DNA from 3 places in the Streptomyces sp. NPDC014870 genome. Region 2 is predicted to be linked to each of the others. Evidence: riboswitches for the same ligand, from Rfam matches in the RefSeq annotation. Region 2 holds a riboswitch; each other region holds the start of a gene.
The links. Region 2 has a riboswitch for thiamine pyrophosphate ahead of thiC (phosphomethylpyrimidine synthase ThiC). Riboswitches for the same ligand answer to the same signal wherever they lie in the genome.

Region 1 (3,231 bases), on a different contig from region 2:
ACGATCGTGAGCACGGCGGCCGTCGTCAGGTCGAACCGGTCGACCGTCTGCCGGTAGATCTCGGTCTCCAGAGTGGAGTACGCCGGTCCGCCGAGGATCTGGACGACGGCGAAGGAGCCGGCGGTGAAGAGGAACACCATCAGCGCCGCCGCGCCCACGGCGGGCGCGAGCGCCGGCAGCGTCACCGTCCGCCAGGCGGTGAACCGGGAGGCGCCGAGGACACGGGCGGCCTCCTCCTGGCGGGGGTCGAGCTGCGCCCACAGTCCGCCGACGGTCCTGACGACCACGGCGTAGTTGAAGAAGACATGGGCGAGGAGGATGGCCCAGACGGTGGTGTCGAGGCGGACGCCCCACAACTCGTCGAGCAGCCCGCCGCGGCCGACGAGGGCGAGGAAGGCCGTACCGACCATGACGGTCGGCATCACGAAGGGGACGGTGACGACGGCGCGCAGCAGCCCCTTGCCGGGGAAGTCGAAGCGCGCGAAGACGTACGCCCCCGGCAGGGCGATCAGCAGGGTCAGCGCGGTGGAGGCGAGCGCCTGCCAGAGGGTGAACCAGAGGACGTCGAGGATCTCCGGCCGGGTCAGCGTCTCGCCGAACCGGCCGAACTCCCACGCCCCGTCGACGCGCAGCCCGCGCTCGACGATCGAGGCGACGGGCCACGCGAAGAAGAGCGCGAAGAAGGCGACGGGCACGGCCATCAGGCCGAGCCGCGCCGCGCTTCCCCGGCGGTCGGGGACTACTTCAGAACGGTCGAGGACCACGACTGGATCCACTGGTCACGCTTCTCGGCGATCTTCTCGGGCGCCATGGTCTGCGGCTTGTCGATCACCACACCGTGCTTCGTGAACAGCTCGGGCAGCTGGGCGCCCTTCGTCACCGGGTTGACGAACATCTGCAGCGGCATGTCCTCCTGGAACTTCTTGGAGATCAGGAAGTCGATCAGCGCCTTGCCGCCCTCGGGGTTCTTCGCCCCGTTCAGCAGTCCGGCGAACTCGATCTGCCGGAAGCAGGTGCCGGTGGAGACCCCGGTGGGGGCGTCCTTCGGCTGCGGGTCGGCGTAGAGGACCTCGACCGGCGGGCTGGAGGCGTAGCTGACGACCAGCGGCCGGTCGCCCTTGGCCTGCTTGCCGCCGGCGGAGCCGGAGAACTCCTGGTTGTAGGCGAGCTCCCAGCTGTCGACGACCTTCACGCCGTTGGCCTTGAGCTTCGTCCAGTAGTCCTGCCAGCCCTCGTCGCCGTACTGGGCCGCGGTACCGAGCAGGAAGCCGAGGCCCGGGGAGGACTTCTCGGGGTTCTCGACCACGAGCAGGTTCTTGTACTCCGGCTTGGCCAGGTCGTCGAAGGTCTGCGGGGGCGCGAGCTTCTTGTCGGCGAAGTACTTCTTGTCGTAGTTGACGCAGATGTCACCGGTGTCGATCGGGGTGACGCGGTGCTCCTTGTCGAGCTGCGTCTCGGGGGCCACCGCGTCCAGACCCTTCGCCTCGTACGGGACGAAGATCCCGTTGTCGAGCGCGCGGGAGAGCAGGGTGTTGTCGACGCCGAAGAAGACGTCTCCCTGCGGGGAGCCCTTGGTGAGGATCTCCTTGTTGACGGCGACGCCCGCGTCACCGCTCTTGAGGACCTTGACGGTGAAGCCGGTCTGCTTCGTGAACTCCGCCAGGACCTCCTTGGAGGCGTTGAAGGAGTCGTGACTGACGAGGGTCACGGTCTTCGGCGTGGGCTCACCGCTCTTGCCGGCCGCGTCCCTGATGTCCTCGGTGCCGCAGGCGGCGAGGGTGGTGACGCCCAGCGCCGCGGCGATCGCGGCGGCGGCCATCTTCTTGGTGCTCACGGAAATTCCTCCTGGGTGTGACCAGGAAGAGACGCGGCCCTGCCCACCGGAGGGTGGGCAGGGCGCAACAGCTTGAGTTGCGACCGAACTTCCTACCCAGAATGACCTGGGCGAGGTTCAGAGGGTCTGCGGTCCGTGACCGCACTCTCAGCGCTGTGGCGCTCCCCTGTCGGAATATGGAGATGTGTTCGAGCACAGACTACAAGGTCAGCGCTCCGAGGCCGCCAGCTGTCCACAGGCACCGTCGATCTCCTGCCCACGGGTGTCACGGACCGTGACGGGCACGCCGTGGGACGCGATGGCCTCGACGAAGGCCTTCTCGTCCTCGGGCCGGGAGGCCGTCCACTTCGACCCGGGTGTCGGGTTCAGCGGAATCAGGTTCACATGGACCCGCTTGCCCTTGAGCAGCCGCCCGAGCAGGTCGCCCCGCCAGGCCTGGTCGTTGATGTCCCGGATGAGCGCGTACTCGATGGAGATCCGGCGGCCGGACTTCTCGGCGTACTCCCACGCGGCGTCGAGGACCTCACGGACCTTCCAGCGCGTGTTGACGGGCACGAGGGTGTCCCGCAGCTCGTCGTCGGGAGCGTGCAGCGAGACGGCGAGCCGGCACTTGAAGCCCTCGTCGGCGAAGCGCAGCATCGCGGGCACGAGGCCCACGGTGGAGACGGTGATCCCGCGCTGCGAGAGCCCGAGCCCGTCCGGCTCGGGGTCGGTGAGCCGGCGGATGGCGCCGACGACCCGCTTGTAGTTGGCGAGCGGCTCGCCCATGCCCATGAAGACGATGTTGCTGAGCCGCGCCGGCCCACCGGGCACCTCACCGTCACGCAGGGCGCGCATGCCGTCGACGATCTGGTGCACGATCTCGGCGGTCGACAGGTTCCGGTCGAGCCCGGCCTGCCCGGTGGCGCAGAACGGACAGTTCATCCCGCAGCCGGCCTGCGAGGAGATGCACATGGTGACCCGGTCCGGGTACCGCATCAGCACGGACTCGACGAGCGTGCCGTCGTGCAGCTTCCACAGGGTCTTACGGGTGGTGTCGTCGTCGCACGAGATGTGCCGGACCACCGACATCAGGTCGGGCAGCAGCTCCCCCTGCAGCTTCTCGCGCGAGGCGGCGGGGATGTCGGTCCACTCGGCGGGGTCGTGGGCGTACCGCGCGAAGTAGTGCGTGGACAGCTGCTTGGCGCGGAACGGCTTCTCGCCGATCGCGGCGACGGCCTCCTTGCGCTCGGCGGGCGTGAGGTCGGCAAGGTGCCGCGGCGGCTTCTTGGCTCCGCGGGGCGCGACGAAAGTGAGTTCTCCGGGCTTCGGCATGGTCCTACCAGTGTCGCAGAGGAAACGCGAAGGGCCCGCCGTCCGGGGACGGCGGGCCCTTCGAGCACGAACACGCAGGTCAG
Region 2 (3,231 bases):
TGCTCCCGGCGGATGTCCTGCGAGATCTTCATCGAGCAGAACTTCGGACCGCACATCGAGCAGAAGTGCGCGGTCTTCGCGGGCTCGGCCGGCAGCGTCTCGTCGTGGAACTCACGGGCCGTGTCCGGGTCGAGCGCCAGGTTGAACTGGTCCTCCCAGCGGAACTCGAACCGCGCGTCCGACAGCGCGTCGTCCCACTCCTGAGCCCCCGCGTGCCCCTTGGCCAGGTCGGCCGCGTGCGCCGCGATCTTGTACGTGATGACACCCGTCTTCACGTCGTCGCGGTTGGGCAGCCCCAGGTGCTCCTTGGGCGTGACGTAGCAGAGCATCGCCGTACCCCACCAGGCGATCATCGCGGCGCCGATGCCCGAGGTGATGTGGTCGTACGCGGGCGCGACATCCGTGGTCAGCGGGCCGAGCGTGTAGAACGGCGCCTCCTCACAGATCTCCTGCTGAAGGTCGATGTTCTCCTTGATCTTGTGCATCGGGACGTGCCCGGGGCCCTCGATCATCGTCTGCACGTTGTGCCGCTTGGCGATCGTGTTCAGCTCGCCGAGCGTGCGCAGCTCCGCGAACTGCGCGTCGTCGTTGGCGTCCGCGATCGAGCCGGGGCGCAGGCCGTCGCCCAGCGAGTACGTGACGTCGTACGTCGCGAGGATCTCGCAGAGCTCCTCGAAGTTCGTGTAGAGGAAGTTCTCCTTGTGGTGCGCGAGGCACCAGGCGGCCATGATCGAGCCGCCGCGCGAGACGATGCCGGTCTTGCGACGGGCGGTCAACGGGACGTACGGCAGCAGTACGCCGGCGTGGACCGTCATGTAGTCGACGCCCTGCTCGGCCTGCTCGATGACGGTGTCCTTGTAGATCTCCCAGGTCAGCTCCTCGGCCTTCCCGTCGACCTTCTCCAGGGCCTGGTAGAGCGGCACGGTGCCGATCGGCACGGGAGAGTTGCGCAGCACCCACTCGCGCGTGGTGTGGATGTTGCGGCCGGTGGAGAGGTCCATGACCGTGTCGGCGCCCCACTTGGTCGCCCAGGTCATCTTCTCCACCTCCTCCTCGATGGAGGAGGTGACGGCGGAGTTGCCGATGTTGGCGTTGACCTTCACCAGGAACCGCTTGCCGATGATCATCGGCTCGATCTCCGGGTGGTTGACGTTGGCCGGAAGCACGGCCCGCCCCGCCGCGATCTCCTCCCGTACGACCTCGGGGGAGACGTTCTCGCGGATCGCGACGTACTCCATCTCCGGGGTGATCTCGCCCCGGCGGGCGTACGCGAGCTGGGTCACGGCCACGCCCTCGCGGCCCCGGCGCGGCAGCCGCGGCCGGCCCGGGAAGACGGCGTCGAGGTTCTTCAGCCCGCCGCCGCGCGGCGAGGTGTGCTTGATGCCGTCGTCCTCGGGACGGACCGGGCGGCCCGCGTACTCCTCGGTGTCGCCCCGAGAGATGATCCAGTTCTCGCGCAGCGGCGGCAGGCCCCACCGTACGTCGGTGTCGATGGTGGGGTCGGTGTACGGACCGGACGTGTCGTACAGCGTCACGTCCTTGCCGTTGGTGAGGTGCACCTGCCGGACGGGCACGCGGATGTCGGGGCGCGAGCCCTCGACGTACCCCTTGTGCCAGCCCGGCTTGCGCTCGTCCTGGCCGTCGTTCTCGCTGGTGGCAGGCGTGCGTGCATCCTGAATGGTCATGAGACCGATCTCCCTACGCCGGCATTACCCGGTAACAGGTTCGGCGGTCGGCGCAGCCTCTTCCCGTACGTACGTCCAGTACGCGTGTACGGTGATCAGCGCCCTCTCAGCCCGGTGCTCCGAGCTCCCGCGTGTGCAAAGGTGTCACCACGCTAGCGTCAATCCGGCCGTGCTGAACAGTGGGCCCCCACCGTTCTTGCGATGATCGGTCGGTGACTTCCGAGCAGCAGACCCCAGAACCCGACCGTCATGACGGCCCTGCCACCCATGGCGACGCGGGTCACGGGCACGGTCATACGCACAGTCATGGGCCTGCCGCGCCCGTCTCCCGGCATCTGCGCAGGGTCATCGCGGCTGTCCTGATCCCGTTCGCCACGGCAGTGGTGGTCGGGCTCGTGGTGCTGTGGCCGGGCGGCGCCCCGGAGCACGAACGCACCGGCGTCGGCTTCGACCGGCAGACGTACCAGGGCAAGGTCGTCTCGGTGGAGAAGGTCGACTGCCAGGATGTGAACGCCGCTCAGGTCCCGCCGACCGGCGACACCTCCACACCCCAGGGACGCGAGGCGGTCAACGCCCAGCAGGGGGAGTGCGAGAAGGCGACGATCGAGGTCACGAGCGGTCCGGACAAGGGCCGTACGTTCACCGAGATCGTGCAGCCGGACGCGCCGCGCCAACTGGACGAGGGCCAGGGAGTGGTGGTGGCGTACGCGCCGGACGCTCCGCGTGATCTGCAGTACTCGGTGACGGACGTGAACCGCAAGGTGCCGCTGGCGGTGCTCGCCCTGATCTTCGCCGTGGCGGTCGTGCTGGTCGGCCGGATGCGCGGGGTGATGGCGCTGATCTCGCTCGCCGTGAGCTTCCTGCTGCTGACCTTCTTCATCCTCCCGGCGATCCTTCAGGGGTCGAATCCGCTGGTGGTGGCGGTGGTCGGGTCGAGCGCGATCATGCTGATCGCGCTCTACATGTGCCACGGCCTGTCCGCCCGGACCTCCGTCGCGGTGCTCGGGACCCTGATCTCGCTGCTGTTGATCGGTCTGCTCGGCTCGTTCTTCATCAGCTGGGCCTCGCTGAGCGGCAACACGGACGACAACACCGGCCTGATCCACGGCCTCTACCCGGACATCGACATGTCCGGTCTGCTGCTCGCGGGCATCATCATCGGTTCGCTCGGTGTCCTCGACGATGTGACGGTGACCCAGACCTCGGCGGTGTGGGAGCTGCACCAGGCCGATCCCCGGCTGGGCCCGCGGGGGCTGTACCGGGCAGGCATCAGGATCGGCCGGGACCACATCGCGTCCGTGGTGAACACGCTGGTCCTGGCGTACGCCGGCGCGGCGCTGCCGCTGCTGCTGCTCTTCTCCATCGCGCAGAGCAGCGTGGGGACCGTGGCCAACAGCGAGCTGGTCGCTGAGGAGATCGTCCGCACACTGGTGGGGTCGATCGGTCTGGTCGCCTCGGTGCCGGTCACGACCGCTCTCGCCGCGCTCGTCGTCTCGGCGGACCGGCCGGGCGGACCTGGCACGCCGGGCGGACCGGGTCGACCGGG
Region 3 (3,231 bases), on a different contig from region 2:
GGCCGTCCGGCGGATCGGAGCAGGTCGGCCCTCAGACGACCGCCGCCTTCAGGGGGACGGACGGGTCGGCGGCGCGCTCCGGGTCGAGGCGTCCGCCGGACTCGATCAGCTTGCGGCCCTGGGCCAGGTCGCGGGGGCGGCCGACGGCGAGCAGGGCGACGAGGACGCCGTCGTCGAGCCAGAGGACGGACCAGGAGGCGTCGGCCGGGTCGCCGCGACGGACCAGCGCGGCGGCCGAGCCGTGGTGGCCGGCGTACTGCACGAAGCGGCCGAACTGCTCGGACCAGAAGTACGGGACCGGGTCGTAGGCCTGCGGGGCCTCGCCGATGATGTCGGCCGCGACGGTCCGGGGGCCCTGGAGGGCGTTGTCCCAGTGGTGGACGAGGAGGCGGGCGCCGTAGCGGGCGGAGGGGAAGGAGGCGCAGTCGCCGACGGCGTACACGTCGGGCAGGGAGGTGCGGAGCCGGTCGTCGGCGGTGACGGAGCCGTCCGCGCCGAGGGCGATGCCGGAGCCGGTGAGCCAGCGGGTGGCGGGCCGGGCGCCGATGCCGACGACGACCGCGTCCGCGGGCAGCCGCCGGCCGTCGGCCAGGACGACCGTGCCGGGTTCGACGGAGTCCACGCGCGCGTGGGTGAGGAGTTCGGCGCCGCTCTCCTCGTACCAGCGCGCCATCGGGGCGGCGACCTCGGGGGGCAGCGCTCCGGCGAGCGGGTGCTCGGCGGCCTCGACGACGGTGACGGCGCATCCCGCCTCGCGCGCGGCGGTGGCGAACTCGGCGCCGATCCAGCCGGCGCCGACGACCACGATGTCGTGGCGGCGCTCCAGGACGGGCTTGAGCCGGGCCGCGTCGTCCAGGGTGCGCAGCAGGTGGACCCCGGGCACGCCCTCGGTGCCGGGCAGGGTGACCGGTTCGGCGCCGGTGGCGAGGACCAGGACGTCGTACCGGACGGGTCCGGCCTCCGTGTCGATCTCGTGGTCGTCGGCGCGCAGGCCGGTCACGTCGAGGCCGAGCCGCAGCTCGATGGAGAGCGCCTCGAAGTCGACGTCGAAGGCCGAGTCCTCGGCCTTGCCGAGGAGGACCGCCTTGGACAGGGGCGGGCGGTCGTAGGGCTGGTGGGGCTCGGCGCCGATGAGGGTGACCGGTCCGGTGAAGCCCTGTTCGCGCAGGGCGACGGCGGTCTGCACCCCCGCCATCCCGGCGCCCACGACGACGACGCGCTGCTCTTCCCGCTTCTGCTCGCTCACTCGATCACCTTAACTATCTGACGCACCGTCAGGAAGACAGCTGCTCCACGACGCTGGTGCCGGAGCCCTCCTGGGACTCCCATGCCCAGCTCTCCTCCAGTCGAACGCGTCCGTCCGGCAGCTCCACCACGAGGGAGACGCAATGCCCGGAAGAGGTCGTTCCGTCCCGCTTCAACTGCACGTACCGGAAGTCGAGCCGGTCCCCCGCGCGCGTGCCGACGAGGTTCCCCCGCACCACGTCACCGCCCGCGTACTCGGCCCAGATCCTGCCGTCCTCCTCGTGGTACGTGAACCTGGTACGCGTCCCGACCTGGCCGGGGGCCTGGTCGGCGACGGGGGCGAGGACGAGGCCGTCGAGAGATCGAGCCACGAGTGAGGCTCCCTTACTGGGCGTCGGGGGCTGGGGTTAGGCTGACCGTCAACGTAGAGCACTCGCGGGAGCCCGGACGCACCGGGCTGAGAGGGAGGCTGGCCGGCCTCCGACCGTACGAACCTGATCCGGGTCATGCCGGCGAAGGGAGGGGCTGGACGCCCATGTCGCGTACACGCAGCACCCCGGACGTTCTCGTCGTCGGGGGCGGCATCATCGGCCTGGTCACGGCCTGGCGGTCCGCGCAGCGCGGACTGTCCACGGCGGTCGTGGACCCCGAACCGGGCGGCGGGGCCGCCCGGGTGGCGGCCGGGATGCTCGCCGCCGTCACCGAACTCCACTACGGCGAGGAGACCCTGCTCGCCCTCAACCTCGCCTCCGCGCAGCGCTACCCCGCGTTCGTCGCCGAACTCCAGGAGGCCACCGGACACGATGTCGGCTACCGCGCCTGCGGCACGCTGGCCGTCGCGCTCGACGCCGACGACCGGGCGCATCTGCGGGAGCTGCACGCCCTCCAGATCCGCTCCGGCCTGGAGTCGGAGTGGCTCAGCGGGCGCGACTGCCGCCGTCTTGAGCCGATGTTGGCTCCGGGCGTGCGCGGCGGACTACGCGTCGACGGGGACCACCAGGTCGATCCGCGCCGGCTCGCCGCCGCGCTCGTCACCGCCTGCGAGCGGGCCGGGGTGGTCTTCCACCGGAGCCTCGCCGCGAGCCTGACGGTGGTGCGGGACCGCGCCACGGGCGTGACCCTCGCCGACGGCTCCGCCCTGGAGGCGGACCAGGTCGTGCTGGCCGCCGGCAGCCTCAGCGGCCGGCTCGCGGGCGTCCCGCCGGAGGTCCTGCCGCCCGTCCGTCCCGTCAAGGGACAGGTGCTCCGGCTCACCGTGCCGCCCGCGTTCGCGCCGTTCCTGTCCCGGACCGTCCGGGCGGTCGTGCGCGGCAGCCACGTCTACCTGGTGCCGCGCGAGAACGGAGAGCTGGTCGTCGGCGCGACCAGCGAGGAGCTGGGCTGGGACACCACCGTCACGGCGGGCGGGGTGTACGAGCTGCTCCGCGACGCCCACGAACTCGTCCCCGGCCTCACCGAGCTGCCGCTCACCGAGACCCTGGCCGGCCTGCGTCCCGGGTCGCCCGACAACGCGCCGCTGCTCGGCCCGACCGCGCTCGACGGCCTGCGGCTGGCCACCGGGCACTACCGCAACGGTGTCCTGCTCACCCCGGTCACCGGTGACGTCATGGCCGCGTTCCTCACCACCGGCGTGCTTCCGGACGAGGCCCGCCCCTTCACCCCCCGCCGCTTCTCCCCCGTACGACAGGAGCAGCCCGCATGACCGCCCCGCAGACCACCGTCTCCGTCAACGGCGAGGCGCGCGTCCTCGCCGCGCCCACCACCCTCGACGCCCTGGTCACCACGTTGACGGCGGCGCCCACCGGCGTCGCGGCGGCCGTCAACGAGACCGTCGTACCCCGCAGCCAGTGGTCCGCGACCGTCCTCGGCGAGGGCGACCGGGTCGAGGTCCTCACCGCCGTACAGGGAGGCTGACCGCCATGTCCGACGACACTTTCCTCCTCGGCGGTACGGAGTTCTCCTCCCGGCTGATCCTCGGCACGGGCG

Region 1: another riboswitch for thiamine pyrophosphate. It lies ahead of ACF09C_RS16135 (thiamine ABC transporter substrate binding subunit); the one in region 2 lies ahead of thiC (phosphomethylpyrimidine synthase ThiC).
Region 3: another riboswitch for thiamine pyrophosphate. It lies ahead of thiO (glycine oxidase ThiO); the one in region 2 lies ahead of thiC (phosphomethylpyrimidine synthase ThiC).

The regions. Positions count from the first base shown of each region.
Region 1 is NZ_JBIBWQ010000005.1:119,261-122,491, forward strand. Features, by position in the region: gene ACF09C_RS16130 (ABC transporter permease) at 1-701, opposite strand, end outside; gene ACF09C_RS16135 (thiamine ABC transporter substrate binding subunit) at 740-1,819, opposite strand; TPP riboswitch at 1,906-2,012, opposite strand; gene rlmN (23S rRNA (adenine(2503)-C(2))-methyltransferase RlmN) at 2,042-3,148, opposite strand.
Region 2 is NZ_JBIBWQ010000003.1:207,874-211,104, forward strand. Features, by position in the region: gene thiC (phosphomethylpyrimidine synthase ThiC) at 1-1,685, opposite strand, end outside; TPP riboswitch at 1,679-1,826, opposite strand; gene ACF09C_RS09505 (YibE/F family protein) at 1,898-3,231, shown strand, end outside.
Region 3 is NZ_JBIBWQ010000004.1:282,544-285,774, reverse strand. Features, by position in the region: gene ACF09C_RS13790 (NAD(P)/FAD-dependent oxidoreductase) at 32-1,195, opposite strand; gene ACF09C_RS13785 (hypothetical protein) at 1,275-1,616, opposite strand; TPP riboswitch at 1,671-1,783, shown strand; gene thiO (glycine oxidase ThiO) at 1,781-2,947, shown strand; gene thiS (sulfur carrier protein ThiS) at 2,944-3,159, shown strand; gene ACF09C_RS13770 (thiazole synthase) at 3,165-3,231, shown strand, end outside.